3 regions of the Burkholderia contaminans genome follow, and region 1 is predicted to be linked to each of the others. Evidence: predicted binding sites of a transcription regulator. Region 1 holds the regulator's gene; each other region holds the start of a gene.

Region 1 (10,254 bases):
CGCGACCGTCGCGTTCCTGACCGACGTCGAGATCCCGTGGAGCGACGACGACGAATAACGTCGTCGCAGGAAGCCGGCGCACGTGCGCCGGCCGTCAGCGCATCATCCGCCGCCGGAACAGCCACGCGGACAGCAGGAAGCCGCCGACCGCGTAACCGGCGAGTACCGCGACATGCAGTGCGACGTCGGTCGCCGGCCGGCCGAGCATCGCGGGCCGGATCAGCTCGACGGCATTCGCGAGCGGCAGCGCCTGCGCCGCATGCCGCGCGATCGGCGGCAACTGCGTGGTCGGGAAGAACACGCCCGACAGCAGCAGCATCGGCGTCAGCACGAGCGTCTGATAAAACATGAAGAAATCGTAGGACGGCGCGAGCGCCGTGACGATCATCGCGATGCTGGCAAACGCGAGGCCCGCGAGCGCGATCACGGGCAGCGCGGCGAGCATCGACGGAAACTGCGCATAGCCGAGCGCCCCCGCGACGAGCATGATCGCGGCCCCCGACAGCATCGCCTTGCTGGCTCCCCAGACAATTTCCCCGAGCACGATGTCGCCGAGCGCGAGCGGCGTATGCATGATCGCCTCCCACGTTCGTTGCACGTGCATTCGCGAGAAGCCTGAATACATCGACTCGAAGCTCGCGGACATCATCACGCTCGACCCGACCGTGCCGGCCGCGAGGAACGCGATATACGACACGCCGTCGACATGGCCGAGCATCAGCCCGAGCCCGAACCCCAGCCCGAACAGATAGATCATCGGATCGGCAAGATTGCCGAACATCGACGCGAGCGCGAGCTTGCGCCAGACGAGGTAGTTGCGCCGCCAGACGGCGATCCAGTTGGTCGCGTTCGCGGGCATGGCGATCGCGAAGCGCGACACGCGCGGGGGTGCCGACGGTGCGGCGGTGGAATAGTTGCGGACGTCCATGATCGATCAGTCCTGCATTTCGCGGCCCGTGAGCCGCAGGAACACATCTTCAAGATTGGCCGGGCGATGCAGATAGCGCAACCCCGCGCGACCCTTGAGTCGCGCGCTCAGCGGTTCCGGATCGCTCACGTAGCAGAACAGCGTCTCGCCGCTGATCTCGGTGTGCTTCGCGAACGCCGACAGCTCGTCACGCAGCGTGGCCGGATCGGGCCCGTAGATCTCGATCACGTCGCAGCCGATTTCCGATTCGATCAGCGCGTGCGGCGCGCCTTCGGCGATCTTGCGGCCTTCCTCGATCACGCACAGGCGGTCGCACAGGCGCTCGGCTTCTTCCATGAAATGCGTGGTGATCAGGATCGTCTTGCCGCGCGCGAGCAGCGAGCGCAGCCGCTCCCACATGAGATGACGCGCCTGCGGGTCGAGGCCCGTCGTCGGCTCGTCGAGCACCAGCACATCGGGATCGTTGACGAGCGCGCGGGCGAGCGTGAGGCGGCGCTTCATGCCGCCCGACAGCTCGCCGACCTTTGCATCGGCCTTGTTCTCGAGCTTCGCGAATTCGAGCAGCGGCTTCACGAGCGCGTGCGCGGCCTGAGCGGTCATGCCGAAGTAGCGGCTGAAGACGAGCAGGTTCTCGCGCACGGTGAAGTCGGGGTCGAGATTGTCGAACTGCGGGACAACCCCGACGCGCTGGCGCGCGTGCCGCGCACGCGATGGAACCGGTTCGCCGCAAAGCGAAATGGTGCCCGCATCGGGATGCGTGAGGCCGAGCAGCATTTTCAGCGTGGTGGTCTTGCCGGCGCCGTTCGGCCCGAGCAGGCCGTAGCATTCGCCGGCCTGGACGGTGAAGGACAGGCCGTTGACGACGAGCTTGTCGCCATAGCGCTTTTCGACGTTCCGGAAATCGATCGGTGCAACGGACATGGGCATGTTGTCGTTGTAGGCGGGCGCGGAAGCGTTCCGCTGCCGGATGCGTGCCGGTTGACGAACCGGCCGGACGATTGCGTGTCAGACGGGCATGACCGAAGCGCACGACGCCGGCGCTTGATGACCCGCTGGAGTACGAACGGGCCATTCTAGTGCATCGACTGCGTCTCTTCAGGGCATGCCTGCACGGTGCGATGCATGTGCGCACCGATCGTGCACTGCATCATCGCGCACGAGCCGAGCGGGGCGAATCAGCGTTTTCCATCCCTTGCGTCCTGAATTGCGGCGCACCATGATGAATGCGTAGGCTCGTTGTTGCGATAGGGAGGTTTCATGGCTAGCTACAACAAGATTTTGCTGTGTTACGACGGCACGCTCGAAGGACGCAAGGCACTGCGTTGCGGCGCCAATCTCGCGATGGACCTGAAGGCCGAGACGCATTTGCTGTCAGTAGTCGACATGCGCTCGAGCATTGCGCAGAGCGCGGGTTTGCTGACCGACGTCGCGTGCGGCCGGTTCGAGGAAACCGCGCGTGAAATCCTGCAGGAAGGGGTGAACTGGCTGCGCGAGCGCGGCGTGCAGGCCGAAGGCCATTTCGCGTTCGGCTATCCGATCGACGAAATCGCGAATCTCGCGACGGAGCTGAAGGCCGACCTCGTCGTCGTCGGCCATCGGTGCCGTAGCGGGTTGTCCAGATGGTGGATGGGGTCGGGCAACACGCAACTGCTCGATCGCGTGAACTGCAGCATTCTGGTGGCGTGTTCGTCGGCGCAGGAGCAGAAGGAAGAAATCGCACGGGAGCGTGAAGCGGCCACGGCGAACGGCAAATGATCCAATGATTCGACGACTGCCTGACCGGCGAATCGCGCCGGCCGGGCGTCGTGCCACGTCCGTGGGGTGGGCGCTGGCCGCGGCCACCCAGGACCGGTCAAGCGTGCAGGTCGATCGCGGACAACTTCCACGAGAACAGGCCGGAGCGGTGGAATATCGCCGCATAGCGCGTGCCGTCGGCACTGCGCTGGTAAGTCACCACGAATTCATCGATGTTCCGGTAGCCGGCGCTGGTTTGCTGCTGGTGCGGCGCATGCGCTGCATCGGCCGGGCTGGTCGGTGCGGCAACGGCGGGTGGTGGCGATGACGGGGCTGTAGCGGCCGCGTTGTTACCCGGAGCGGCTGCGCTTGCCGGAGGAGCCGGATTGGCCGCCGGTGCTGCCGGTGCATTGCCGCCCGGCGGCAGATTCGACCATTCAGGTGGACGCTCGCCTGGATTGCCACGCGGCGGCAATCCGCTCATCAGCGCGGCTACGCCTTCCGGTGTCGCGTATGCATCGACCAGCGGGCCGATCAGTGCAGATCCGATCAGCGCACCGATCACCGCGAACGGATTGTTCTTCTTCACCGCGTCGATCCGGCGCATCAATTCCTCCGTGACCTGCTGCTTCAGGCTGATGCGGAGTGACGGGAAATCGACATATTCACTGATGGCCTGCGCGTCGCGCGCATCGATTGCCGATTTCAGGCGACCGAGCGCGACGTACGGCGACGCGTAGGCATAGCCGATCGCCACAATGATGGCGACGGCCAGCACGACGATCAGCAGGGGTTTGAGCCGCCACGTGCGGCCCGAGGATCCGGTCACGTTGCCTCCGGTGCGGGGATGTTCCGCAATCAGAGACCGCCTGGCGTGGCCGATCGTTCCTCTGCGATGCAGCGATCGATCATCCGGCACACGGCGTCGATCGTGCCGACCATGATCAGGCGCGACCGGCCGTGATAGACGCGCACCGGCGCGCGACGTGCAGGTTCGGCGTGATTCAGGCCGGCGTTCAGCGATACCCGCGCGAAAGCGGGTAGCGCCGACGGCAGCAGGGACGCCTGCCGTTCGACTGCGACTTCTTCTTGCACTGGCGCCGCCGCGGACAGCGGTGCGCAGGGCGTGCGGCCGCGCAGGTGACGCAGGCGGCCGAATTGACGGAAAGGCAGCAGACGGGCAAGGCGTTCCATGTTGTTCTCCTGATCGAGACGGAATGTCAGAGTTCGCCCGAGCGGATCAGCCCGACGGCGATGCCTTCCAGCGCGAATTCCGCGCTGCCGGCCTTGACGAAGATGTTTTCGTAATCGGGGTTCTCCGCGATCAGCTCGAGACCGCCAGGCCGGCGCATCAGGCGCTTGACCGTGACGTCGTCGCCGAGACGCGCGACGATGATCTGGCCGTCCTTCGCTTCCGTGCGCTTCTGCACGGCGAGGAGGTCGCCGTCGAGGATGCCGGCGTCGCGCATCGACAGGCCGCGCACTTTCAGCAGGTAGTCGGGCTTGCTGGAGAACAGCGCGGGATCGCACGCGTAATGCTGCGAGATGTGCTCCTGCGCCAGGATCGGGCTACCGGCCGCGACGCGGCCGACGAGCGGCAGCGACAACTGCATCAGGCCGGCGTGCGGCAGCGTGAACTGGTGCGGGGCATCGTCGATGCCGAGCAGGCGGATGCCGCGCGACGCGCCGGCGGCCAGCTCGATGACACCCTTGCGCGCCAGCGCGCGCAGGTGCTCCTCGGCGGCATTCGGCGAGCTGAAGCCCAGTTCGGCCGCGATCTCGGCACGGGTGGGGGGGAATCCGGAGCGCTCGATCGCGCGACGGATCAAGTCGAACACTTGCTGCTGACGGGCGGTGAGTTTGGTCATGGCTCAACTGTATGGATAGACAGTGAGCTGTATTTTTATACAGTAGTCCGCGAATTTCAAGTGTTACGTGAGGTTCGACGCGATCGCGCCGGTTCCGGCGCGATTTGGCGACGTCCGGACGCCGGTTTATCTGCCGCAACCGTCCATTCCGTCTGCGTTAGCACTTTTGAGTATTAAAAAATAAGGAACGATTATTTTTAATCATGTAACCCGTTCGTTAGACTGGCCCGACATCGCAATACCGACAACACTGGAGAACCAAGGATGGGCAAGCGCAACACGGGGCTGGTGGGCGGAGTGGGCCGCCTGATCGCAACACTCGCGCTGGGCGCGGCGGCGGCGCTGGGCGTCGCGACGCACGCACAGGCCGATACGACCTTCCTGAACGTGTCGTACGACCCGACGCGCGAGTTGTATCAGGACTTCAACCAGGCGTTCGGCAAGGAGTGGAAGGCGAAGACGGGCGAGACCGTCAACTTCAAGCAGTCGCACGGCGGTTCGGGCGCGCAGGCGCGCTCGGTGCTCGACGGCCTGCAGGCCGACGTCGTCACGCTGGCGCTCGCGTACGACATCGATGCGCTCGCGAACAAGGGGCTCGTCAACAAGGACTGGCAGAAGCGCCTGCCCGACAACGCGTCGCCGTACACGTCGACGATCGTGTTCCTGGTGCGCAAGGGCAATCCGAAGGGGATCAAGGACTGGGACGACCTGACCAAGCCGGGCATCTCGATCGTCACGCCGAACCCGAAGACGTCGGGCGGCGCGCGCTGGAACTACCTGGCCGCGTGGGCGTACGCGCTGCACAAGCCGGGCGGCAACGAGCAGACGGCGAAGGAATTCGTCACGAAGCTCTACAAGAATGCAGGCGTGCTCGATTCGGGCGCGCGCGGCGCGACCACGAGCTTCGTGCAGCGCGGGATCGGCGACGTGCTGATCGCATGGGAAAACGAGGCATTCCTGTCGGTCAAGGAATTCGGCACCGACAAGTTCGAGATCGTCGTGCCGTCGGTGAGCATCCTGGCCGAGCCGCCCGTCGCGGTGGTCGACAAGGTGGTCGACAAGAAGGGCACGCGCAAGCTGGCCGAGGCGTACCTGAACTTCCTGTACAGCCCGCAGGGCCAGGAGATCGCGGCACGCAACTACTACCGTCCGCGTTCGAAGAACGTGCCGGCGGAACTGACGAAGCAGTTCCCGAAGCTGAAGCTGTACACGGTCGACGATACCTTCGGCGGCTGGACGAATGCGCAGAAGACGCATTTCGCGGATGGCGGCGTGTTCGATTCGATCTACAAGCCGCAGTAACGCCATAACGACAAGCGGTGCGCCACGACAGCGCGCCGCGTCCCCGACGGCTCGCCGGCGCGATTCACTGCGCCGGCGTTTGCGTCGGACCCGTGAGCAGCATCGACCCAGCAAGAGCATCCGATGACGACGTACACCTTTCGCAAGCCGAGCGCGCTGCCCGGTTTCGGCGTAACACTCGGCATCACGGTGGCCTATTTGAGCCTCGTGGTGCTGATCCCGCTCGCCGCCACGTTCCTGAAGACCGCGACGCTGTCGTGGGACCAGTTCGTCACCGCCGTCACGTCGCCGCGCGTGCTCGCGTCGTATCGGCTGACGTTCTCGGCCGCGCTCGGCGGCGCGCTGATCAACGCCGTGTTCGGCTTTCTCGTCGCATGGGTTCTGGTGCGCTACACGTTCCCGTTCAAGCGCCTCGTCGATGCGGTCGTCGACCTGCCGTTTGCACTTCCGACGTCGGTCGCCGGCATTTCGCTCGCGGCCGTTTACGCGACCAACGGCTGGGTCGGCCAGTATCTCGCGCCGCTCGGCATCAAGATCGCGTTCACGCCGGCCGGTGTGCTGGTCGCGCTGACCTTCATCGGGCTGCCGTTCGTCGTGCGCACGGTGCAGCCGGTGCTTGAGGATTTCGAGCGCGAGCAGGAAGAGGCTGCCGCGTGCCTCGGCGCGTCGCGCTGGCTGACGTTCCGCCGCGTCGTGCTGCCGGCCGTGCTGCCGGCGCTGCTCACCGGTTTCGCGCTCGCGTTCGCGCGCGCGCTCGGCGAATACGGCTCGGTGATCTTCATCGCCGGCAACGTGCCGATGAAATCCGAGATCACGTCGCTGCTGATCATCACCAAGCTCGAGCAATACGACTACGCGGGCGCGACCGCGCTGGCGGTCGTGATGCTGGTCGTGTCGTTCCTGATGCTGCTGCTGATCAACACGCTGCAATGGTATCTGCAGCGTCGTACGAGCAAGGGCGCGAGCGGTCCGGCGCCCGCCACCGGCACTGCTGTCGCAGCAGGAGGCCAGCAATGAGCCAGGAGGCCACCGTCGTGCTGAAAACCCCGTCGCCGGCCGCGCGTGCCGCGAAGCGGCTCGACCCCGTCAGCGAGTCGCGCGTCGTGCGCTGGCTGCTCACGGGCATCGCGCTGGCGTTCCTCGCGTTTTTCCTCGTCGTGCCGCTCGCCGCGGTGTTCGTCGAGGCGCTGCGCAAGGGCGTTGGCTTCTATTTCGAATCGCTGGCCGATCCCGACGCGTGGTCGGCGATCAAGCTGACACTGACCGTCGCCGTGATCGCGGTGCCGCTGAATCTCGTGTTCGGCGTGTGCGCATCGTGGGCGATCGCGAAGTTCGAATTCCGCGGCAAGGCGCTGCTGACGACGCTGATCGACCTGCCGTTCTCGGTGTCGCCGGTGATATCGGGCCTCGTGTACGTGCTGCTGTTCGGCGCGCAGGGCTGGTTCGGGCCGTGGCTGCAGGATCACGACGTGCAGATCATCTTCGCGGTGCCGGGCATCGTGCTCGCGACGATCTTCGTCACTTTTCCGTTCGTCGCGCGCGAGCTGATTCCGCTGATGCAGGCGCAAGGCACCGACGAGGAAGAAGCCGCGCGCGTACTCGGCGCGTCGGGCTGGCAGATCTTCCGCCGCGTGACGCTGCCGAACGTGAGGTGGGGCCTGCTGTACGGCGTGATCCTCTGCAATGCGCGCGCGATGGGCGAGTTCGGCGCGGTGTCGGTCGTGTCCGGCCACATCCGCGGCGTGACCGACACGATGCCGCTGCACGTGGAGATCCTGTACAACGAATACAACTTCGCGGCGGCGTTCGCGGTGGCGTCGGTGCTGGCGCTGCTCGCGCTCGTCACGCTCGCGCTGAAGCTGATCGCCGAGCGTCATCTTGCGGCCGAACTGGCCGACGTGCACGACGCCGTTCCCGCACATGCCGGCCCCGCCGGCGCCGTTTCGTCGAAATCGTAAAGAGGCAACCAGAATGGGTATCACCGTCCGTAACCTTCAGAAGCGCTTCGGCGATTTCACGGCGCTCGACAACGTATCGCTCGACTTTCCGCCCGGCGAGCTGGTCGCGCTGCTCGGGCCGTCAGGCTGCGGCAAGACCACGCTGCTGCGCGTGATCGCGGGCCTCGAGCACGCGGACGCCGGCCAGGTCGTGCTGCAGGGGCTCGACGTCGCATCGGTCGGCGCACGCGACCGCCAGGTCGGTTTCGTGTTCCAGCACTACGCGCTGTTCCGCCATATGACGGTGTTCGAGAACGTCGCGTTCGGGCTGCGCGTGAAGCCGCGCCGCGAGCGGCCGTCGGAAGCCGCGATCCGCGAGAAGGTGCACGAATTGCTGAAGCTCGTGCAGCTCGACTGGCTCGCGCAGCGCTACCCGTCCGAGCTGTCGGGCGGGCAGCGCCAGCGCATCGCGCTCGCCCGCGCGCTCGCGGTCGAGCCGAAGGTACTGCTGCTCGACGAGCCGTTCGGCGCGCTCGACGCGAAGGTCCGCAAGGAGCTGCGCGGCTGGCTGCGTCGCCTGCACGACGACCTGCACATCTCGACGATCTTCGTCACGCACGACCAGGAAGAGGCGCTCGAAGTGGCCGATCGCATCGTCGTGCTGAACCGCGGCCACGTCGAGCAGGTCGGCAGCCCGCAGGACGTCTACGATCATCCGCAGAGCGCGTTCGTCTACGAGTTCCTCGGTGCGGCCAACCGGCTGCCGGGCACGGTCGCCGGGCGCGGCTTCGTCGCCGAGGGGGCGGCCGCGCCGATCGAGGTCGACGCCGATTTCGCAGGCCCTGCGAACGCCTATGTGCGGCCGCACGACCTGCAGCTGTGGCCGGTCGGCGAAGAAGGGCACCGCGACGGCATCGCGGTGGACGTGCGCCGCGTGATCCCGCTCGGCGGCTCGGTGCGCGTGGAGCTCGAGGCGCGTGCAGGCGGCGCGCTCGAGGCGGAACTCGATCGCGATGCGTGGCGTGCGCTGTCGCTGCAGGTCGGCGATGGGGCGACCGCCGTGCCGCGCGCCGTGCGGGTGTTTCCCGCGCGTTGACGCCAGAATGCAGGGCAGGGGGCGGAAAGTGCTCCGATTCGATAATCAAACAACGACAGCCTAAGAGGCATACCCATGAATTTTCAGCAATTGCGGTTCGTGCGCGAAGCGGTGCGCCAGAACATGAACCTGACCGAAGTCGCGAACGTGCTGTACACGTCGCAGTCGGGCGTGTCGAAGCAGATCAAGGATCTCGAGGATGAATTGGGCGTCGACATCTTCATCCGGCGCGGCAAGCGGCTGACGGGGCTCACGGAGCCCGGCAAGGCCGTGCACCAGCTGATCGAGCGGATGCTGCTCGACGCCGAGAACCTGCGCCGCGTCGCGCGCCAGTTCGCCGACCAGGACAGCGGCCACCTCGTCGTCGCGACGACGCACACGCAGGCGCGCTACGCGCTGCCGAAGGTGATCCGCCAGTTCACCGACGTGTTCCCGAAGGTGCATCTCGCGCTGCGCCAGGGCAGCCCGCAGCAGATCGCGCAGATGATCCTGAACGGCGAGGCCGATCTCGGCATCTCGACCGAGGCGCTCGACCGCTATCCGGACATCGTCACGTTCCCGTGCTATTCGTGGCACCACACGGTCGTCGTGCCGAAGGGCCACCCGCTCGTCGGCCGCGAGAACCTGACGCTCGAGGAAATCGCCGAGTACCCGATCATCACGTACGACCAGGATTTCACCGGCCGCTCGCACATCGACCAGGCGTTCACGCAGGCGGGCGCCGTGCCCGACGTCGTGCTGACGGCGATCGACGCGGACGTGATCAAGACGTATGTCGAACTCGGGATGGGGATCGGCGTCGTCGCGGCGATGGCCTACGATCCGCAGCGCGACACGGGGCTCGTCGCGCTCGATACGCAGCATCTGTTCGAGGCGAGCACGACGCGGGTCGGGCTGCGCAAGGGTGCGTTCCTGCGCGCGTATGCGTACCGGCTGATCGAGATGTTCGCGCCGCACCTGAACGAAGCGGAAATCGCGGGGCTGTTGCGCGAAGCCGTTTGACGACAGTGCGTCGTGCGCCATCCGCGCCATCGCGGCGGATGGCGCGACGTACCGGCGCGGATTCTCATGTATTGGGCAGCGGCAGGCGACCTGCCGCTGCCTGGGTGGTTCGACTCACCGAATCACCGGCCGCCATCGCGGTTTCCCCCTCCGATTCTTCGCCGCACGTGGCGAACGACCCGTATTCGCTTGCCAGCACAACGACATGAACAATGAACGAGAGCGGGCACGTATACGCCTCGTTTCGGTTCAGGCCATCTGCCATATCGAGCGATCCATTGGCCGGCAAATGTGATTCAATGCGGATTGCCGGTCCCGACACGCTCGGAGACATATCGCTCAGCACGCAACACGCGTGACGACGAGGTAAACAATGAATCTGAAATG
Region 2 (10,254 bases), on a different replicon from region 1:
CGGCCGAGCGCCGCACGCGTTTCGTCGAAGCGCACGTCGTTCATCTTCCCCGTCCGGTAGATCACGAACGGCGGCAGCACGTCGAAGCCCGGGTAATACAGCATCCCGTGCTGGATCGGGAACAACACGTCGTCGATCGGTCCGTTGATGCCGCGCGGGCTGTAATGCGACTGCCATCCGCCTGCCGTGACGATCACCATCGCGCGCTTGCCGGCAAACGAGCCTTCTCCATAACGATCGCCCCAATGCGTATCGGAATGCTCGCCCACGCCGTAGGCAAAGCCGCACGCATACACGCGTTCGAACCAGCCCTTCATGATCGCCGGCATCGAGAACCACCACAGCGGGAACTGCAGGATCACCGCATCGGCCCACCGCAGCTTGTCCTGCTCGCGCGCGATGTCTTCGCGCTGCGTGCCGGTTGCAAACGCGTGCTTCGAGTCGTTCGACGGGTCGAAACGAGCGTCCGGCTCACGCCCGGTCAAGTCGTCCGCGTCGAACGCAGCCTTCCAGTTCATTGCATACAGGTCGGTCACCTGCACCGCGTGGCCGGACCCTTCGAGATGCGCAACGGAAAAGTCGCGCAATGCGCCGTTCAGCGAACGCGGTTCGGGATGGGCATAGACGATCAGCACATTCATGTTCGGTACTCCGTTGATTGAATGACTGCAGGATGCCGCTGCCAACGGTATATTTGAAATGAATTCCTGATATTCCAGGTATAGCCATGAATAATCTCAGGCGACTCGATCTCAATCTGCTCGTCACGCTGGACGTGCTGCTCGCCGAGCACAACGTCACGCGTGCGGCCGAAAAACTGAACATGTCGCAGCCGTCGGTGAGCGTGCAATTGCAGAAGCTGCGCGACGTGTTCGGCGATCCGCTGCTGCTGCCGGGGCCGCGTGGAATGCGGCCGACCGCGCGCGCGGAAGCGCTGCGCGAACCGTTGCGCGATGCGCTCGAAGCGGTCGAGCGCGCGGTCGTTCCGGCCACGCCGTTCGATCCCGCGACCGCGACGAACACGTGGCGTGTGGCCGCGACCGACTACGGCGAATCGACGATCGTGCTGCCCGCGCTGAACACGCTGCGTTCGGCCGCGCCCGCCACACGCGTCGCCGTGGTCGAGCTGGTGCCGCCTCGTATCGAGCAGGATGCCGAACGAAACGGCATCGATCTCGCGTTCCATACGACCGAAGGGTCGCCGCCCGGCATGCGGCGCTTGCCGCTGTTCGCCGAGCGTTACGTGCTCATCGGCCGCGCCGGCCACCCGAAGCTGAAGCGGCGCCCGAGCCTCGCGCAGTTCGGCACGCTCGAGCATGTGATCGTGTCGCCCGACGGCGGCGGCTTCTTCGGCGTGACGGACGAAGCGCTCGCGAAGGCGGGCGCCACGCGGCGCGTCGTGCTGTCGGTGCCGCATTTCCTGTTCGTGATGTCGGCCGTGGCCAGCACCGATCTCGTCGCGATGGTGCCCGAGCGGCTGGTGCGCGACGTCCCCGCATTACGGGTGGTGGAAGCGCCGGTCGAGGTGCCCGGCTACGAAATGTCGATGCTGTGGCACGAACGCGTGCATCGCGATCCGGCGCACCGGTGGTTGCGGGAGACGATCGCGGCAGCGGTGTAGATGGTTCGCCTGCCCGGTGCTGCCGCCCGCTTCGATCGCCATCGCACGAAATCCTTCATCCGGGGCTTGAAACCGCGCCAAACACTGTATATATTTACAGTGCTTTTGCACCATTTGACCCGAATTCCGTCATTCACAGACGAACGGACTTTTGTGAGGCGACCATGTTCCAGGCATCCGCATTCGATCCCGAGCAACCCGGCTTCAACCCCGTCCACTTCGAGCGCGCCGCGCAGCGGGCGGTCGTCGATCTGCAACGTGTCGCGGGTGGCCCCGCGCAGCGGGCGCTTGGCCTGCGGCGGCGCACCCATCCCGCGGCCGTCCGCACGATGAGCTGGCAGGCACTGCTGAACGTCGAAGAGCTGGCATTCTCGAATGCCGGCTTCCTGAGCCGCAACGATCCGGCCGTCGTCGATGCGTTCATCCGGCTGCGCGACAGCCGCCTGGTCGCCGCGGATGTCGAGGAGCCGGTCGACTGGCGCCGCGACGACGACGACCTGCCGGCCATCTACCTGATCGTCAAGGCGATGCTGGAAGCGGAAGAGGAAGAACGCGCCGAAGCAGCGTGAGCGATGTGATGGCCGTTCGCGGCCACGGTCTGTCGGCGTAGCGCCGCCACATTGCGTGGCGGCGCGGCCGGCGCTGCTGCTCGTTGCAGCGCTGCGCCCGCGAATCAGTGCATCAACCGAAGGGCCAGGAACCGCCGCGCAAGCGGATCACCGCCACGCGGCGTACCTTCGGGTGGCCATTGCGGCAGCCGCCCGTTATAGCCGCGCGGCGAGCCGTGAGCCCTGATCGATCGCGCGCTTCGCGTCGAGCTCGGCGGCCAGTTCCGCGCCGCCGATCAGGTGCACCGAGCGCCCCGCCGCCTGCAGCGGCGCGAGCAATGCGCGCTGCGGCTCCTGCCCCGTGCAGAGCACGATCGTGTCGGCTTCGATCAGCTCGTGATCGGTGCGCTGCTCGCCGTATGACACGTGCAGCCCGCGCGCATCGATCCGTTCATAGTTCACGCCGCCGATCATCTTCACCTGCTTCATCTTCAGCGTCGCGCGGTGAATCCAGCCGGTCGTCTTCCCGAGCCCCTTGCCGAGCGGCGCGGCCTTGCGCTGCAGCAACGTCACTTCGCGCGCGGGCGCCGTCACCTGCGCACGCGTCACGCCGCCACGCGTCACGACCGGGTCGGTCACGCCCCACTCGGCCTTCCACTCTTCCAGGTCGAGTGCCGGCGACTCACCCTCCTGCACCAGATACTCGGCGACATCGAAGCCGATCCCGCCGGCCCCGACCACCGCGACACGCCGGCCGACCGGCCGCTTGCCCGCGAGCACGTCGATATAGCTGAGCACGTTCGGCCCGTCCTGCCCCGGGATCTTCGGGTCGCGCGGCGCGACGCCGGTCGCGAGCACGATCTCGTCGTAACCGCCCGCGATCAGGTCGCTCGCGTCCACGCGGCGGTTCAGGTGCAGGTTCACGCCGGTCAGTTCGACCTGGCGGCCGAAGTAGCTCAGCGCTTCGTGAAACTCTTCCTTGCCCGGAATCCGCTTCGCCATGTTGAACTGGCCGCCGATCTCGGCCGCGCCGTCGAACAGGTCGACCTGATGGCCGCGCTGCGCGAGCACGGTCGAGCACGCGAGCCCGGCCGGCCCCGCGCCGACCACCGCGATACGCTTCGGCTGCGCGGCGGGCGTGTATTTCAGCTCCGTCTCGTGGCACGCGCGCGGGTTCAGCAGGCACGACGCGATCTTGTTCTTGAACGCGTGATCGAGGCACGCCTGGTTGCAGCCGATGCACGTATTGATCTCGTCGGCACGGCCCTGCGCGGCCTTGACCACGAACTCGGCATCCGCGAGCAGCGGGCGCGCCATCGACACCATGTCCGCGCAGCCGTCCGCGAGGATCTGCTCGGCCACTTCGGGGCGGTTGATCCGGTTGGTGGTCACGAGCGGAATGCCGACCTCGCCCTTCATCTTCTTCGTCACCCACGCGAACGCGCCGCGCGGCACCGACGTCGCGATCGTCGGCACCCGCGCCTCGTGCCAGCCGATCCCCGTGTTGATGATGGTCGCGCCTGCCCGCTCGACGGCCTTCGCGAGCTGCACGGTTTCGCTCCAGTCGCTGCCGTCCGGAATCAGGTCGAGCATCGACAGCCGGTAGATCAGGATGAAATCGCGGCCGACCGCTTCGCGCGTGCGCTCGATGATCTCGATCGGCAGCCGGATGCGGTTCTCGTACGAACCGCCCCATTGGTCGGTGCGCTTGTTCGTATGCATCGAGATGAACTGGTTGATCAGGTAGCCTTCGGAGCCCATGATCTCGACGCCGTCGTACCCGGCTTCACGCGCGAGCTTCGCGCAGCGGACGAACGCGCGAATCTGCCGCTCGACGCCGCGCGCGCTCAGTTCGTGCGGCGCGAAGGGCGAGATCGGCGACTTGATCTTCGACGGCGCGACCGCGAACGGGTGATAGCCGTAGCGACCGGTGTGCAGAATCTGCAGCGCGATCTTGCCGTCCTCCGCGTGCACGGCCTGCGTGATCTCGCGATGCCGCCGTGCAGCGGCCGACGTCATCAGCGTGCCGCCGAACGGCTTGGTCCAGCCAGCCACGTTCGGCGCGAAGCCGCCCGTCACGATCAGGCCGACGCCGCCACGCGCGCGTTCGGCGAAATATTCGGCGAGCCGCGGCAGCGTCTTGCGGCTGTCCTCGAGGCCCGTGTGCATCGAGCCCATCAGCACGCGGTTCTTCAGCGTCGTGAAGCCGAGATCGAGCGGGGCAAGCAGGTGGGGAAAGGTCGTGGTCATGATGAGCGTGCCAATTCGTGCCAATGAGCGATGCGTGACATCGTAGGCGCGCGCCGCCTTGAACGTGAGGGGGCAAACAGCCATAATGCTTGTCATTTCCGGCCAAGACGACATGACCTCCCCTCTCGCCAAGGATCGCCTCGGGCTGCGCCGGCCGACGATTCCGGTCGCCTATCCGCGCCTGCTGCTGCAGGCGCTGGCCGCGCGCGGTGTCGACCTGGCCGCCGTGCGCGCCGGCACCGGCCTGCGCGACGCGGTATTGGCCGAACCGGACGCGCGCGTCGCGCCGTCGCAATGGGGGCGGCTCGTGCTCAACGCGATCGAGATCAGCGGCGATCCGGGCATCGGGCTCGCGTTCGGGCTGCTGCTGAAGCCGACCGTGCACGGCTTTCTCGGCTATGCGACCCTGACCGCGCGGGACATCCGCGAAGCGCTCTCCGTCACGCAGCGCTACTTCCGGATGCGCAACCGCCAATATCGGCTGACCTATGCAGAAGACGAACGCGGCGCGACGCTCGAACTGCACGGCGTGCAGGCGAGCCCCGTGCTGCAGCATCACGTGATGTTCGAATTTGTACTGACGGGGCTCGCGCAGAACATCTCTCAATGGGCGGGGCGCGTGTCGCCGCCGATCAAGCTGCAATTCGCGTGGCCGGAGCCGCCCTATTTCGCGCGCTATCGCGACCAGCTCCCGCCGGTCGAATTCGGCTGCGCCGCCAACGCGCTGTGGATCGCGCGCGACGTGCTCGACTGGCCGCTGCCGCTCGCGGATGAAGTCGCGCACCGGCAGGCACTCGTGCAGGTGGAGCGTGAATATGCGCAGGTGCGCCAGGAGGAAGGCGACCTGGTCGAACGCGTGCGCGCGGAGCTGGCACGCGGCGCCGGCGATTACCCGGGGCCGGAGACACTTGCCGACGCGCTGCTCGTATCCACACGCACGCTGCGGCGCCGGCTGGAAGAAGCCGGTTCGAGCTATCGGCAATTGCTCGACGAAGCGCGGTTTCGCGACGCGAAGCAGTTGCTTGCCGCGTCGGATCTCGACCTGAAGACGATCGCCGAGCGGCTGCAATTCACCGACCCGGCGAATTTCACGCGCGCGTTCCGGCGCTGGGCCGGGCAGACGCCGAGTGCGTATCGGGACGCCGCCGCGGGCACGTCGCACGAATGATGCGGGGCTGCGGGCGGCACGACGTGCCTGCGCGGCATTTCATCGGTATGATCAATGCCACGCCAAAGCGGCGCCCGCCGGCGCACTCTCCCGCCCCATGCCCAATCACACCGCCCTGATCGATGCGACGATCGACCGTATCGACACGAACCTCATTCGTGTCGCGTCCGATATCAAGAAGGTGCCGCTGTATCGCCTGACGATGCAGGGCGCGTGCTACTTCATCGCGGCGGACGATATCGATGCGGAGGCGTTCAAGCAGATCGATCGATTGAAGCCCGGGATGGCGGTGCGCGCGTGTGTCTTCGACGATCGCGGTCGCCGCAGCATCGCGTGGATCAAAGGCAACGACGTCGCAATCGCTCCTTACAACGTGTTCAGGCAAAAGAGCAGCAACGTGTCGCTCCTCATCTGGGCGTCATGCATCTTCATGCTGAGCCTGCTGATCGACGGCGCCGCCTTCAAATCGGGCTGGGCGTTCGTCGGCGCGGTGACCCTGGTCGTCGGCATCATCAGCCTGCTGGGCACCCTGCTCGCGATCGCCGGCCTGTCCGAACTGGTCTTCCGGCCCCAGCGGCGCGAAGCCCAGGAAAAGTGGCAATACGAACCGGCCAGTTTCACGGCGGAAAGGAGCAACGGATGAGCGATCGCACCATGCAGATCGCGTCCGGTTGCGTGACGTCGGTCAGCCAGAACACGATCAGTACGAAGGTCTGGAGCAACAACCTCGGCATGACCACGCAAAGCATCGAGGAGATTGCGCTCCAGCTCGACACGGTCGACGCACCGCTCACGCTCAGGACGGACAGCACGCGAAGCGTGTTCATCGTCGCGGGCGACCGGTTGACCGTTGCATACACGCAAGATCGGGATCGCCGCGCCATCTACGCTATCCGCAACGCGACCGACGGCTCGGTATATCTCGTTCGCACTGCGAAAGTCGCGGCTGCCCGCATGGATATCGTCGTAACGATCGGCATGCTGGTCGCCATGGCCATCACCATCGGCCTCGTGTCCGCGACGGAACGCAGCACGGACAGCGTGCTGGAGATATCCACGTGGTTCGGCGGCGCCGCGATCGCGCTCTTCCTGCTGAGCACGATCCTGCGCACCGTGTTCGGCGCAATCTTGTGGCCCGAGATCCGGCGGCTCAGGCAGCCAGGCGGCAAGCGCGAGATGAATGCTGCCCGGCACGCACTGTCGCTCTCGAACGAAGAAACGTCGCACATTCGCTTCATCTGAGCCGATCCCGCGCACGAAACGTCAGAGGTCGACGCAAATCCTCGCGCCGCCATCCCCTTCTTCCGCTTCGATCCGCACGTCCCCCGTCGCGGCGACGATCGCGTCGTACACGTGATCGCTCACGCACACCACCGGCACCGCGATCGCATACAGCTCGGCGGCCACGATCGCGCCGATCGAGATGATCAGGTCGCGCTCCTTCAGCACGATCGCGACCGGCCCCGTGCCGTTGCGCACGGCTTCCGCGAGCACGCTGCTGCTCGAACTCGAGCCCTTCGCGTGCGGCATCACCATCACCTTGCCGGCGAGGCTCGCACCGGCCTGCGGATGCCCGCGATCGACGATCTTTCCTGCGCCCGAGTCGTAGCCGCCCCAGAAGCTGAGCGGCTTGTCGAGCACGAACGGGCGCGCGCACGCGCTGCCCGGCACGAGCGTGTCGCCCGTCAAACCCTTGTGCGTGGCGTCAGTCATCGAATCGCACCTTTCCTTCGTATGCCGAACGAACGCATTCGCGCATGCTGCCGTACGCGACCATCACGCCGATGTTCGCGGGCGCATACGACGCCCATTTCCCCGAATTGGTCATCACGAGCCCCGACAGTTGCTTCATCACCGGCGTGATGTACGTGCAGGTGTCCACGACGATCTGGATGCCGCGTGCGGCGAATTTCTCCGCGAGGCCGGCTTCTTCCAGCTCCCACAGGATGAACCGGCTCGTGTTCACGTAGAAATCACAGGCCGGCTTGCCGTCGAACGCGTCGAGCAACGTATCGAGCGTGCGGAATTCGGCCAGCGAGAAATGCGGCGTGCCGAGCGCCACCGCGACGAGCGCATCGCCGGCCGCGCCGTGGTTCAGCGTGCGGCGAATCTCGTCGAGATCGGCCATCGTGACATCGACCGTGCGTTGCGCCGCTTGCCCGTGCAACGCGGCGTCGAGCGTGGGCGCCTCGGGCGTCACGCCAACCGCATGGAACAGCGCGACGGCGCCGCTCGATGCGGCAGCCGCGCCCAACGCCTTGAGTTCGTCTTCCGTGGTGTCCGCCGGCAGCCCGACGATCGCCGGCACCACCGCGCCCGCGATCCGCCCGATCAGGAGCCCGAGCGCGGCGAAATGGATGTCGCGCGACGCCAGGCGGCTGAAATCCGGTGCGTTGAACACGATCCGCGCGGCGCGGTTCGCTTCGACATGCAGCCCCGCGTACGGCGCACGCCCGGTGATCGCGGCAGCCAGGTCGAGAAAATCGCCGTACCGGCTCGTCCGCGCGCCGAGCACCGAATTCGCGAACACGATCGCGTTCGATTCTGCCCATGCGATCTGCTCGCCTTTCGCGGGACGGTTCTTCAGTTGATAGGGCGCGCACGTAAAGCTCGATTCGCATCCGAGCTGCAGATGCGCGTCCATCAGGCGCTGCGCATCGCGCCGGATCGTGCGGTCGCCGTGGTACAGCTCGGGATGGATCAGGTCGAGCGACCCGACGTTCAGCGTGGTCGGCACCGCGACCTTCGCGCCCGTATCGACGAAATACTCGACGAAGTCGAGGCTGGTCTGGCCGTGGTAAAGGCAGCCGTCGATATGGGCGGACGTGATGTCGATCAGGCGTGGCGCGGACATCACTTGCGCCGTGCGCGCGACGATCCGCATCGCGCGCGCGACGCCGTCGCCGAAATCCCCGCGCAGCATGGCGCTGTCGCGGTCACTCAACTGCAGCATCGGTTGCTCCTCTGACGCGTGCCGGCGGCGCCGGCTCGTGAAATCCGTCAGGGGACTCTACAACTGGAAATAAAAACTGTCCAGATCGCCATCGATCCGGACAGTTTCAAAAACCAATTTACGCCACTGAGCGCCACGGAAGCGACCAATGGCTCGAATTCCGCTCCAGTTTGCCGCCAGCCCGCCGTCTAGCGTTCCGCGGTCACACTGAACAGTTCGTCGCGCAGCGCCTTCGCGCGATCGCGGCCGAACCGCGTCTCGAATTCGTCTTGCGCGGCCTGCCATGCGACTTTCGCTTCGGCGAACGTGCGCTCGCCCAGCTTCGTGAGGCTCAGCGCATGCGCACGCGTATCGTGCTCGGACGCGGCCGTCGCGACGAACCCGTCGCGCTGCAACGGCTTCAGCGCGCGCAGCAGCGTCGTGCGATCCATCACGAGCGCATCGGCGAGTTCGCTCATCAACAGGCCGGGCTGGCGCGTCAGGTTCGCCATGATCGAAAACTGGGCGGGCGTGACGCCAACCGGGGCCAGATGGCGCTCGTACAGTTGCGTGACGAAGCGCGCCGCCTGGCGCAGCGCGAGACAGTGGCACGCTTGGGCAATCGAGGTGTCGTTCATGTTTCGCAATTTAAATGTGCATATGCATAAAGTCAATGTACACTCCGCCGTAACAAGGCCGGCGGCCGGCCCTCGCGTCAAGGAGACGGACATGGACTACATCGACAAGCTGCGGATTTTCCGGTCGGTGGTGGAGATGCGCAGCTTCACGCGTGCCGCCGACATGCATGGCCTCGCGCGGCCTGTCGTGTCGCGCGCGGTCGCGGATCTGGAAGCACGTTTCGGCAGCCGGCTGCTGCACCGGACCACGCGCCAGGTGTCGCTGACCGAAACGGCCGAGCGCATCTACGAGCGCTGCGCGGCCGTGCTCGACGAACTCGACTCGCTCGAAGCGGAAGCGCAGGCGCCCACGCGCGAACCCGAAGGCCTGCTGCGGCTCGTCGCGCACACGACGGCCGCGCTGAACCGGCTGGTACCGCTGATCGCCGGCTTCAAGGCCGCACACCCGAAGGTGCGCCTCGACGTGACGCTGACCGAGCGCCCGGTCGATCTCGTCGGCGAAGGCTATGACATCGGCATCGTCGTGCCGTACATGCTGACCAACGAATCGACCGTCGTGCGAATGATCGAGCGGATTCCGCTCGTGATCGTCGCGACACCCGCGTACCTGCGCGCCCATTCCCACCCGGTCGCGCCGGCGGATCTCGCCGACCATCTGTTCGTGCCGATGTCGCCGTCGCTGCGCCGGCCCGCGCTGTCGTTCCGCGTCGACGGCGACCTGCTGACCGTGCCGTTCCGCTTCGACATCTCGTCGAACAGCCCCGTCTTCAACCGCGAGATGGTGATGCACGACTTCGGCATCGGCGTCGTGCCGAAAACGCTCGTCCAGGCCGAACTCGCGTCGGGCGCGCTCGTGCAACTGCTCGCGGATGCCGACCTCGTCGACAAGTTCGTCGAGATCAAACTGGCTTACGCGAACCGCGCGCTGCTGCCCGCGAAGGTCAAGGCATTCATCGACTACACGGCCGCCTATTGCGACCGCGAAGGCTGGATCGTCCCGGCTGCAGCCTGACGCCGATTGGTACGGCCGCGGCAACAATCTGATCGCGCCCCGCCGCTCGCTCCGGGCGGCATTGCCCCCTAACATGTGTACATGC
Region 3 (10,254 bases), 1.4 Mb from region 1:
GAAGATGACCTTCTTCTCTTCGCCCGTCATCGGCGCGTGCGAAATTTGCCCGCCTAACGTTGCCATGAGTCGTCTCCAAGTCCCTTGATATAGATGTGCGGCCGCCTTGGGTGGGCGGGCCTGTCGAGGATTATTGGTACGGAAACTTACGGCCGACTGACTCGCGCGTGCAAAACGACTGCAGGTTAACCCGCGCCGAATAGACGGTTTTGTGCGCCTATCTTGCCGCGAAGTGCTTCGTTTTTCCGTTAAATTTCCGATTTTGATTCAATCGTGGCGTGCTGCGGCGGCGCACGTCAGGGTTAATCCGGGGCGGTTTCGGTCAGCGGCAGGCTGACGCGCACGAGTGTGCCGGCGAGGCGCGGTGCCTGCTGGTAGACGTGATCGTCGAGTGTCAGCGTCCCGCCGTGCTGCGTGGCGATCTCGCGCACGATCGCGAGCCCGAGGCCGCTGCCGTCGCCTTCGCGGCCGAGGATCCGGTAGAAGCGTTCCACGACGCGCTCGCGTTCGGCGGCCGGAATGCCCGGTCCCGTGTCCTCGACTTCGAGATGCACGCGCCGCGCCGTGGGCTCCGCGCGCACGCGCACCGTGATGCGGCCGCCGTCCGGCGTGTAGCGGATCGCGTTGTCGATCAGGTTGCCGAGCATCTCGCGCAGCATCACCGGATTGCCGTCGACGTCGAGCGGCCTGTCGTCCGGCGAGTCCGGCGGGCCTTCGTAGCCGAGATCCATCCGTTTCGCGAGCGCGGCCTGCACCCAGTCGCGCACCGCGCGCCGCGCGAGCGTGGCGATCTCGACCGGCTCGAACGTCAGCCCGCTCGCGCGGTTCTCGGCGCGCGCCAGCGCAAGCAACTGCGTGACGAGCCGCGCGGCCTGCTCGGAGCTCGTCGCGATCTGCTCGAGCGAGCGCTGCACGTCGGGCGGGACGGGGTGGCGCAGCGCGAACTCGGCCTGCGTGCGCAGGCCCGCGAGCGGCGTCTTCATCTGATGGGCGGCGTCGGCGATGAAACGCTTCTGCAGCGCCATGTTCTGCTCGAGACGGGCGAGCAGGTCGTTGAACGACGTCACGAGCGGCTCGATCTCGGGCGGCGCGCGCTGCGCCTCGACCGGCGACAGGTCGTCGGGCCGCCGCGCGCGGATGTGCGCCTGCAGCGCGTTGAGCGGCGCGAGCCCGCGCGACAGCCCGAACCAGACCAGCAGGATCGCGAGCGGCAGGATCACGAACTGCGGCAGGATCACGCCCTTGATGATGTCGTTCGCGAGCGCATTGCGCTTGTCCAGCGTTTCGCCGACCTGCACGAGCACGGGCTGCGGGCTGCCCGATTGCGGCAGCGCGACCGTCGTATACGCGACGCGCACGTCGTTGCCGCGCAGCAGGTCGTCGCGAAACATTACGACACCCGGCGGCGGGCGGTCCTCGTCGCGCGGCAGCGGCATGTCGGCTTCGCCCGCGACCAGTTCGCCGCGCGTGCCGAGCACCTGGAAATACACGCTGTCGACGTTGTCCGCGCGCAGGAAGTCGCGGGTCTGCTCCGGGAGCGTCAGCTCGGCGACACCGTTCACCGGATGGATCTGCCGCGCGAGCACATAGGCGTTGGTCTCGAGCGCGCGGTCGAACGGGCCGTTCGCGATCGTCTTTGCGACCAGATAGGTGACGGCGATGCTCATCGGCCACAGCAGCAGCAGCGGCGCGAGCATCCAGTCGAGGATCTCGCCGAAGAGCGAGCGCGGGCGCGGCGCCTCGGGCGCATCGGTTTCGTCGGGCGGCGCGAACGGGTTCTCGTAGCGCGTGTCGCGCGCCTCATCGGCGGCCGATGACGGCGCGCCGGTCGGGTGGCGGGTAGGGCCGGCGTGGCCATCGCGGCGACGCGCGGGTTCAGCGCAGCGGCGTGCCGGCCACCGCGGGCTGGGGCGCTGCCGTGTCGGCCGGCGCGGCGGGCGCGACCTTCTCGAGGCAATAGCCGAGGCCGCGCACGGTCGAGATCCGTACGCCGCTGGGTTCGATCTTCTTGCGCAGCCGGTGTACGTAGACTTCGATCGCGTTGTTGCTGACTTCCTCGCCCCATTCGCAGAGATGGTCGACGAGCTGTTCCTTCGACACGAGCCGGCCGATCCGCTGCAGCAGCACCTCGAGCAGGCCGAGCTCGCGCGCGGAGAGGTCGAGGACCTGATCGTTCGCATACGCGATGCGGCCGACCTGGTCGAACGCGAGCGAGCCGTGGCGCACGACGGTCGGGCCGCCGCCCGCGCCGCGCCGGGTCAGCGCGCGCACGCGCGCTTCGAGCTCGTTGAGCGCGAACGGCTTGGCCATGTAGTCGTCGGCACCGAGGTCGAGCCCCTTCACGCGCTCGTCGACGCTGTCGGCGGCCGTCAGGATCAGCACGGGGAGGTTGGAGTTGCGGGCGCGCAGGCGCTTGAGCACGTCGAGTCCGGGCATTTTCGGGAGCCCGAGATCGAGGATCAGCAGGTCGAATGTCTGCATCGACAGCGCGGTATCGGCGTCGATACCGGTCTTCACGTGGTCGACCGCATAGCCCGATTGGCGGAGTGACCGGGTGAGGCCGTCCGCGAGTATGCTGTCATCTTCCGCGATGAGAATTCGCATGGTGCTGACCGATGGGCCGGCGGGGCGTTCGCGCCGGCCGGCTGTCTCCAAAGTTATTCGTGTACAACGCGCTGCATTGCGGGCTTGCACAAAACACTGTTTTTTTATACAGTGTCTGAATTCGTGGGCAGCGCTTGAAAGTGGGCGCGCCTCTAACAGACGCTGCTCATCATAGCAAAGGACGATTCATGGAAGATAGCAAGAAGGGCTCCGGGATGACCGCCGAGAAGAGCAAGGCGCTGGCCGCCGCGCTTGCCCAGATCGAAAAGCAGTTCGGCAAGGGCTCGATCATGCGCATGGGCGACGGCGAGGCGGCCGAGAACATCCAGGTCGTGTCCACGGGCTCGCTCGGTCTCGATATCGCGCTCGGCGTCGGCGGCCTGCCGCGCGGCCGGGTGGTCGAAATCTACGGTCCGGAATCGTCCGGTAAAACCACGCTCACGCTGCAGGTCATTGCCGAACTGCAGAAGCTGGGCGGCACCGCAGCGTTTATCGACGCCGAGCACGCGCTCGACGTTCAATATGCAGCGAAGCTCGGCGTGAACGTGCCGGAGCTGCTGATCTCGCAGCCGGACACCGGCGAGCAGGCGCTTGAAATCACCGACGCGCTGGTGCGCTCGGGCTCGATCGACATGATCGTCATCGACTCGGTCGCGGCGCTCGTGCCGAAGGCCGAAATCGAAGGCGAGATGGGCGATTCGCTGCCGGGTCTGCAGGCCCGCCTGATGTCGCAGGCGCTGCGCAAGCTGACCGGCACGATCAAGCGCACGAACTGCCTCGTGATCTTCATCAACCAGATCCGGATGAAGATCGGCGTGATGTTCGGCAACCCGGAAACCACGACGGGCGGTAACGCACTGAAGTTCTACTCGTCGGTGCGTCTCGACATCCGCCGGATCGGCTCGATCAAGAAGAACGACGAGGTGATCGGCAACGAAACCCGCGTGAAGGTCGTCAAGAACAAGGTGTCGCCGCCGTTCCGCGAAGCGATCTTCGACATCCTGTATGGCGAAGGAATTTCGCGCCAGGGCGAGATCATCGATCTCGGCGTGCAGGCGAAGATCGTCGACAAGGCGGGCGCCTGGTACAGCTACAACGGCGAGAAGATCGGCCAGGGCAAGGACAACGCGCGTGAATTCCTGCGCGAAAATCCGGAAATCGCACGCGAGATCGAGAACCGCATTCGCGAATCGCTTGGCGTGGTCACCATGCCCGATGGTGCAGCCCAGGACGAAGCCGAGGCGATGGACGAAGAAGAGTGATGGTCGGGCGCCGAGGTCAGGCTGGCGAGCCGGAGGAGAGCGACGCGCCCGAAACGGCGGGTCGCTCCGGCCGGCGAGCCGGATCCTCGGGCGCCGATCGGCGGGGCGCGGGCAGCAATGCCGCGAACCGCACAGCGACGAGGGCATCCGACGATGCCCTCGTTTCGTTTGAGATTGCCGCACCGGTCGATCCGTTCGACGACGATGAATCGTTCGACGCGCACGACCGCTCCCGCCGCCGTGTGTCCGGTGTCAGCTTCCCGGGCGATCGCGCAGCCGATGCATCGGCGCCGGCCAGGGAAGATGTCTATACGCGCAGCAGCCAGCATCCGCGCCGCACACGTCGCGCGTCGGGTGCCTCTTCCAGTACTTCATCAGGTGACGCTCCGGGCGCTACCGAGCGCAAGTCATCGAAACCTCAGCGATCGCTGAAGGGCCGCGCGCTCGGCTATCTATCCAGGCGTGAATACAGTCGCACGGAACTCGCGCGCAAGCTCGCGCCCTACGTCGGCGAAGACGAATCCGTCGACCCCGTGCTCGACGCGCTGGAACAGGAGGGCTGGCTGTCCGATGCGCGCTTTGCCGAGAGTCTCGTGCATCGTCGCGCGTCGCGCGTCGGCGTCGCACGCATCGTCAGCGAGCTGAAGCGTCATGCGGTGGGCGACACGCTCGTCGAGGAGGTGAATGCCCAGCTCCGCGAGACCGAATGGGCGCGTGCGCAGGCGGTCTGGCGCAAGAAATTCGGTGCGCTGCCGCAAACGCCGGCCGAGCGTGCGAAGCAGGCGCGCTTTCTCGCCGCGCGCGGCTTCTCGAGTGCGACCATCGTGAAGTTGCTGAAGGTCGGCGACGATTTCCTGGTCGACGACTGATCGCGCCGATCGCGCGCGTGGCGCGCGATTTTGCTGCAATGCAACCGCTTCCGGACAGGCGGGAATACCCGCCGTCGCGTCGAACTGTCTCAAATACCCAATATGCTAAAATCCGTGGGTTTTCCTCTTCGGCCTCAACCTCCAGCATGCCGCTATCCGAGCCCGTGCCCCGTCAGTTGCGACATCAACGCGCAATCCGAGCGGAAGCTTACGAGCGCGGCGACGGCTTGTGGGACATCGAAGCCTGCCTGACCGACCACAAGCCGCGCGATGTCGCGCTTGCGTCGGGCATCCGGCCCCAGGGCCTGCCGATCCACGAACTCTGGCTGCGCGTGACTATCGATCGTGACCTCAATGTCGTCGACGCCGAAGCGTCTTCGGAATGGGTTCCCTATCCCGGTCACTGTCAATCCGCCACTCCCGCCTATCGGGCCCTCATCGGGCTCAATCTCTTCCGCAATTTCCGCCGCAACGCGAACCGGCTGCTCGCCGGCGTCGCAGGCTGCTCCCATCTCACCGAACTGTGCGCCGTGCTGCCGACGGCAGCGATCCAGGCGTTTGCCGGTGACGTGTGGAACGTGCGCGAGGAGGGGGGCGAAGGGCCGGACCATGACGGCGTGCACGACGAAGCGCCTTTCCAGCTCGGCCGCTGCCGGGCGTTGCGGTTCGACGGCGAGGTCGTGCGGCAGTACTACCCGCGCTGGTATGGCGCGAGCCGGCCGGACGTGCCCGGTGAAGGCAGCACGAAGGAATGAACGGAAATCATTCGAAGAAGCGTCTAAAGCGACTTTTCATCCAACTCTCAGACTGAAGGGAATCACGCATGAAGATTCACGAGTACCAGGGTAAGGAAATCCTGCGGAAATTCGGAGTCGCGGTACCGCGCGGCAAGCCGGCGTTCTCGGTTGACGAGGCCGTCAAGGTGGCAGAAGAGCTCGGCGGCCCGGTTTGGGTCGTGAAGGCTCAGATTCACGCGGGTGGCCGTGGCAAGGGTGGCGGCGTGAAGGTGGCGAAGTCGATCGAGCAGGTCCGCGAATACGCGAACCAGATCCTCGGCATGCAGCTCGTCACGCACCAGACCGGTCCGGAAGGCCAGAAGGTCAACCGTCTGATGATCGAAGAAGGCGCCGACATCAAGCAGGAACTGTATGTCAGCCTCGTCGTCGACCGCATCTCGCAGAAGATCGTGCTGATGGGTTCGAGCGAAGGCGGCATGGACATCGAAGAAGTCGCCGAAAAGCACCCGGAACTGATCCACAAGGTCATCGTCGAGCCGTCGACGGGCCTGCTCGACGCGCAGGCAGACGACCTCGCCGCGAAGATCGGCGTGCCGGCTGCTTCGATTCCGCAAGCGCGCGCGATCCTGCAAGGCCTGTACAAGGCATTCTGGGAAACCGACGCATCGCTGGCTGAAATCAACCCGCTGAACGTTTCCGGCGACGGCAAGGTCATCGCACTCGACGCGAAGTTCAACTTCGACTCGAACGCGCTGTTCCGCCACCCGGAAATCGTCGCGTACCGCGATCTGGACGAAGAAGATCCGGCTGAAATCGAAGCGTCGAAGTTCGACCTCGCGTACATCTCGCTCGACGGCAACATTGGCTGTCTCGTGAACGGCGCAGGCCTGGCGATGGCGACGATGGACACCATCAAGCTGTTCGGCGGCGAGCCGGCGAACTTCCCGGACGTCGGCGGTGGCGCGACGACCGAGAAGGTCACGGAAGCGTTCGCTGATGCTGAAGAACCCGGATCTGAAGGCGATCCTCGTGAACATCTTCGGCGGCATCATGCGCTGCGACGTGATCGCGGAAGGCGTGATCGCCGGTTCGAAGGCCGTGAACCTGAACGTGCCGCTCGTCGTGCGCATGAAGGGCACGAACGAGGACCTCGGCAAGAAGATGCTGGCCGATTCGGGCCTGCCGATCATCTCGGCGGACAGCATGGAAGAAGCTGCGCAGAAGGTCGTCGCGGCAGCCGCAGGCAAGTAAGCGCGCGCTAATGAACACGCATGGCGGCGCGGTTCATACGCGACGCCAATCGAACAGAGGTCAAAATACATGTCGATTCTGATCAACAAGGACACGAAGGTCATCACGCAGGGCATTACCGGCAAAACCGGTCAGTTCCATACGCGCGCCTGCCGTGAATACGCAAACGGCCGCGAAGCATTCGTCGCGGGCGTGAACCCCAAGAAGGCCGGCGAAGATTTCGAAGGCATTCCGATCTACGCAAGCGTCAAGGAAGCGAAGGCGGAAACCGGCGCGACCGTGTCGGTCATCTACGTTCCGCCGGCAGGCGCAGCGGCTGCGATCTGGGAAGCGGTCGAAGCCGATCTGGATCTCGCGATCTGCATCACGGAAGGCATTCCCGTGCGCGACATGATCGAAGTGAAGGACCGCATGCGTCGCGAAGGCCGCAAGACGCTGCTGCTCGGGCCGAACTGCCCGGGCACGATCACGCCGGACGAACTGAAGATCGGCATCATGCCGGGCCACATCCACCGCAAGGGCCGCATCGGCGTCGTGTCGCGTTCGGGCACGCTGACGTATGAAGCGGTTGCCCAGCTGACGGCACTCGGCCTCGGCCAGTCGTCGGCAGTCGGTATCGGCGGCGACCCGATCAACGGTCTGAAGCACATCGACGTGATGAAGATGTTCAACGACGATCCGGACACGGACGCAGTCGTGATGATCGGCGAAATCGGTGGTCCGGACGAAGCCAATGCGGCGGAGTGGATCAAGGACAACATGAAGAAGCCGGTGGTCGGCTTCATCGCTGGCGTCACGGCGCCTCCGGGCAAGCGCATGGGCCACGCCGGCGCGCTGATCTCGGGCGGTGCGGATACGGCCGAAGCGAAGCTGGAAATCATGGAAGCGTGCGGCATCACCGTCACGCGCAACCCGTCGGAAATGGGCCGTCTGCTGAAGAAGGCGCTGTAATATTTCCACCTGGGTTCGTCCTGCAGAAAACGCCGGCTTTGCCGGCGTTTTTTGTTATGCTCGCGCAATGAATTCGTAAGCACCGGGCATGCATCGCGCATGTGCCGGCAATGAACCGGGTCGCCCGCGGGCGGCCGCCGTCCTGCCCGTCACGCCATGCTCGAATTCCTGACGTCGCTCCACTGGGGCGCCGTTCTCCAGATCGTCATCATCGATATCCTGCTCGGCGGCGACAACGCCGTCGTGATCGCGCTCGCATGCCGCAACCTGCCCGCGAACCAGCGGGTGCGCGGCGTCGTGTGGGGCACCGCGGGGGCGATCCTGCTGCGTGTCGCGCTGATCACGTTCGCGGTCGCGCTGCTCGACGTGCCGTTCCTGAAGCTCGGTGGCGGGTTGCTGCTGCTGTGGATCGGCATCAAGCTGATGGCGCCCGCCGGCGACTCGCACGACGACATCAAGCCGGCCAGCCGGCTGTGGGATGCCGTGAAGACGATCGTGATCGCCGATGCGGTGATGAGCCTCGACAACGTGATCGCGATCGCGGGTGCGGCCGAACAGGCCGACCCGTCGCACCGGATCGCGCTCGTGATCTTCGGGCTCGTCGTCAGCGTGCCGATCATCGTGTGGGGCAGCACGCTGGTGCTGAAGCTGCTCGACCGTTTCCCGATCTTCGTGGCATTCGGCGCCGGGCTGCTCGGCTGGATCGCGGGCGGGCTGATCGTGAATGACCCGGTCGGCGACCGCTGGCCGGTGCTCGATACGCCGGAGGTCCTTTACGGCGCGAGCATCGCGGGCGCGCTGTTCGTGGTGGCGATCGGTTATACGCTCCGGAAGCGCCGCGACGTACCGCACGCGCACTGACATTGGCCGTCCGGCCGACTGCCGGATTCACGGCCCGCTGGCTACGATCGAGACGCCTGCCTTTACCGGCCGGCGTTTTTCGTTTCCGGAGCCTGCCATGTTCGAAGCCTTTTCCGTTTCCCTGTTCCGTCGCGTGGCCGCCGATCTGCGGCGCGCGAACCGGCCGTCGCCGCGCTGGCGGCCGGCCGGCTTCACGCTGATCGAGCTGATGATCGTGCTGGCGATCGTCGGTGTGATCGCGGCCTATGCGATTCCCGCGTACCAGGATTACCTTGCGCGCTCGCGCGTCGGCGAGGGGCTTGCGCTGGCGTCGTCCGCGCGGCTCGCCGTCGCCGACAACGCCGCAAGTGGCGCGAGCCTCGACGGCGGCTATAGCCCGCCGGCCGCGACCCGCAACGTCGAATCGGTTGTGATCGACGGCGAGACCGGCCAGATCACGGTCGCGTTCACCGCGCGCGTCGCCGCGGCCGGCACCAATACGCTGGTGCTCGTACCGTCCGCGCCCGACAAGGCCGATGCGCCCACCGCACGCGTGCCGCTCAAAAAGGGCGCGATGCAGGCCGGCACGATCGCGTGGGAGTGCTTCGCCGCCGGCAAGGGGGCGTCATCGCTGCCCGCGCCGGGGGCAGGGCCGCTGCCGGGCGACGCGGCGACGCTGCCCGCGAAATATGCGCCGGCGGAGTGTCGCGCGTAGCGCCGGTGGCGGAGCAGAGCGGCGCGGACAGCATGCCGGCCGCCTCGTCAGCCGGCCGGGGCCTTCGCGCCGCGACGGGGCGCCGCGCGAAGGCCCCGCACAGAGGGGGGAAAGTTTTGTATAGTGCGCCGGTTGCTGACATCCGGTTCGCTCATGCCTTCTACTTTTTCCCGTTCGTTGCCGCTCGTTGCGCTGGCTGTCGCCCTGATCGTGCCGTATGCGATCACGAATCACACGTATCCGATCCCGACCTTCTATTCCGAGTTTTCCGCGCTGGTGCTGTACCTGCTGATGGGGGTGTCCGTCGTGCTGCTCGCGCGTACGGGCCGCGCGGCCGAGCCGTTTGCGGCGCCGGCCGCGTTCGTCGCGCCGCTTGGGTTCGCCGCGGTGCTCATCGCGCAGGTCGCGCTGATCCCGCTCAAGGTACCGTCGATGAACTGGCTGGCGGTCGGCTATCTCGCCGCCGCGCTGGTCGCGATGCAGGCCGGCTACGTGCTCGCGCGCGACGGGCTGGCCGAGGCCGTGTCGCGGATGATGGCCGGCGCGCTGCTCGTCGGCGGCGTGTTCGCGGTCGGGACGCAGATCGTGCAGTTGTTCCACCTCGAGTCGGCGCTGTCGCCGTTCGTCGTGGTGTACAACGTCGCGGTCGATCGCCGTCCGTACGGCAACATGGCGCAGGCGAACCATCTGGCCAGCTACATCGCGTTCGCGCTCGCAGGCGCGCTGTATCTCGTGCAGACGCGCCGGCTCGCGGTATGGGCGTGGCTCGCGCTGTCGATCGTGCTCTCCGTCGGTCTGGCGCTGACGGTGTCGCGCGGGCCGTGGCTGCAGGTCGCGGTGATGGTCGTCGCGGGCTTCTGGATGGCGTGGCTCGAATCGCGCCGCGCGCCGGGCAATGCGCGCGCATGGGCGATCCCGGTCGTGCTCGCGGTGGCGTTCATCGCGGTGAACGTCGTGGTGCGCTGGGCGAACGTCCATTACCACCTGGGTCTCGCGGAATCCGCGGCCGACCGGATGCGTGACGC

Evidence for each region. The regulator LexA, encoded in region 1, represses DNA repair genes until DNA is damaged. The targets are predictions, from matches to a motif close to ACTGTATNNNNATACAGT.
Region 2: the regulator LexA is predicted to act here: its motif matches at 1,705-1,722, upstream of LXE91_RS29320 (DUF2471 family protein).
Region 3: the regulator LexA is predicted to act here: its motif matches at 2,700-2,717, upstream of recA (recombinase RecA).

What each region holds. Positions count from the first base shown of each region.
Region 1 is NZ_CP090640.1:2,870,530-2,880,783, forward strand. Features, by position in the region: gene LXE91_RS13415 (hypothetical protein) at 1-58, shown strand, start outside; gene LXE91_RS13420 (ABC transporter permease) at 95-928, opposite strand; gene nodI (nodulation factor ABC transporter ATP-binding protein NodI) at 935-1,849, opposite strand; gene LXE91_RS13430 (universal stress protein) at 2,186-2,683, shown strand; gene LXE91_RS13435 (DUF2939 domain-containing protein) at 2,781-3,491, opposite strand; gene LXE91_RS13440 (hypothetical protein) at 3,521-3,856, opposite strand; gene lexA (transcriptional repressor LexA) at 3,883-4,530, opposite strand; gene LXE91_RS13450 (sulfate ABC transporter substrate-binding protein) at 4,795-5,832, shown strand; gene cysT (sulfate ABC transporter permease subunit CysT) at 5,956-6,849, shown strand; gene cysW (sulfate ABC transporter permease subunit CysW) at 6,846-7,790, shown strand; gene LXE91_RS13465 (sulfate/molybdate ABC transporter ATP-binding protein) at 7,804-8,865, shown strand; gene LXE91_RS13470 (CysB family HTH-type transcriptional regulator) at 8,941-9,867, shown strand; gene LXE91_RS13475 (hypothetical protein) at 9,932-10,213, opposite strand; gene LXE91_RS13480 (DUF805 domain-containing protein) at 10,241-10,254, shown strand, end outside.
Region 2 is NZ_CP090641.1:2,576,188-2,586,441, reverse strand. Features, by position in the region: gene LXE91_RS29330 (NAD(P)H-dependent oxidoreductase) at 1-641, opposite strand, end outside; gene LXE91_RS29325 (LysR family transcriptional regulator) at 728-1,621, shown strand; gene LXE91_RS29320 (DUF2471 family protein) at 1,786-2,190, shown strand; gene LXE91_RS29315 (NADPH-dependent 2,4-dienoyl-CoA reductase) at 2,386-4,419, opposite strand; gene LXE91_RS29310 (AraC family transcriptional regulator) at 4,505-5,587, shown strand; gene LXE91_RS29305 (hypothetical protein) at 5,547-6,230, shown strand; gene LXE91_RS29300 (hypothetical protein) at 6,227-6,829, shown strand; gene LXE91_RS29295 (aconitase X swivel domain-containing protein) at 6,851-7,300, opposite strand; gene LXE91_RS29290 (aconitase X) at 7,293-8,540, opposite strand; gene LXE91_RS29285 (MarR family winged helix-turn-helix transcriptional regulator) at 8,729-9,157, opposite strand; gene LXE91_RS29280 (LysR family transcriptional regulator) at 9,249-10,169, shown strand; gene LXE91_RS29275 (MarR family winged helix-turn-helix transcriptional regulator) at 10,251-10,254, shown strand, end outside.
Region 3 is NZ_CP090640.1:433,826-444,079, reverse strand. Features, by position in the region: gene LXE91_RS02120 (MFS transporter) at 1-66, opposite strand, end outside; partial or broken gene LXE91_RS02115 (sensor histidine kinase) at 303-1,858, opposite strand; gene LXE91_RS02110 (response regulator transcription factor) at 1,876-2,604, opposite strand; gene recA (recombinase RecA) at 2,793-3,866, shown strand; gene recX (recombination regulator RecX) at 3,866-4,735, shown strand; gene LXE91_RS02095 (DUF2889 domain-containing protein) at 4,882-5,490, shown strand; partial or broken gene sucC (ADP-forming succinate--CoA ligase subunit beta) at 5,559-6,723, shown strand; gene sucD (succinate--CoA ligase subunit alpha) at 6,793-7,674, shown strand; gene LXE91_RS02080 (TerC family protein) at 7,831-8,535, shown strand; gene LXE91_RS02075 (pilin) at 8,633-9,229, shown strand; gene LXE91_RS02070 (PglL family O-oligosaccharyltransferase) at 9,383-10,254, shown strand, end outside.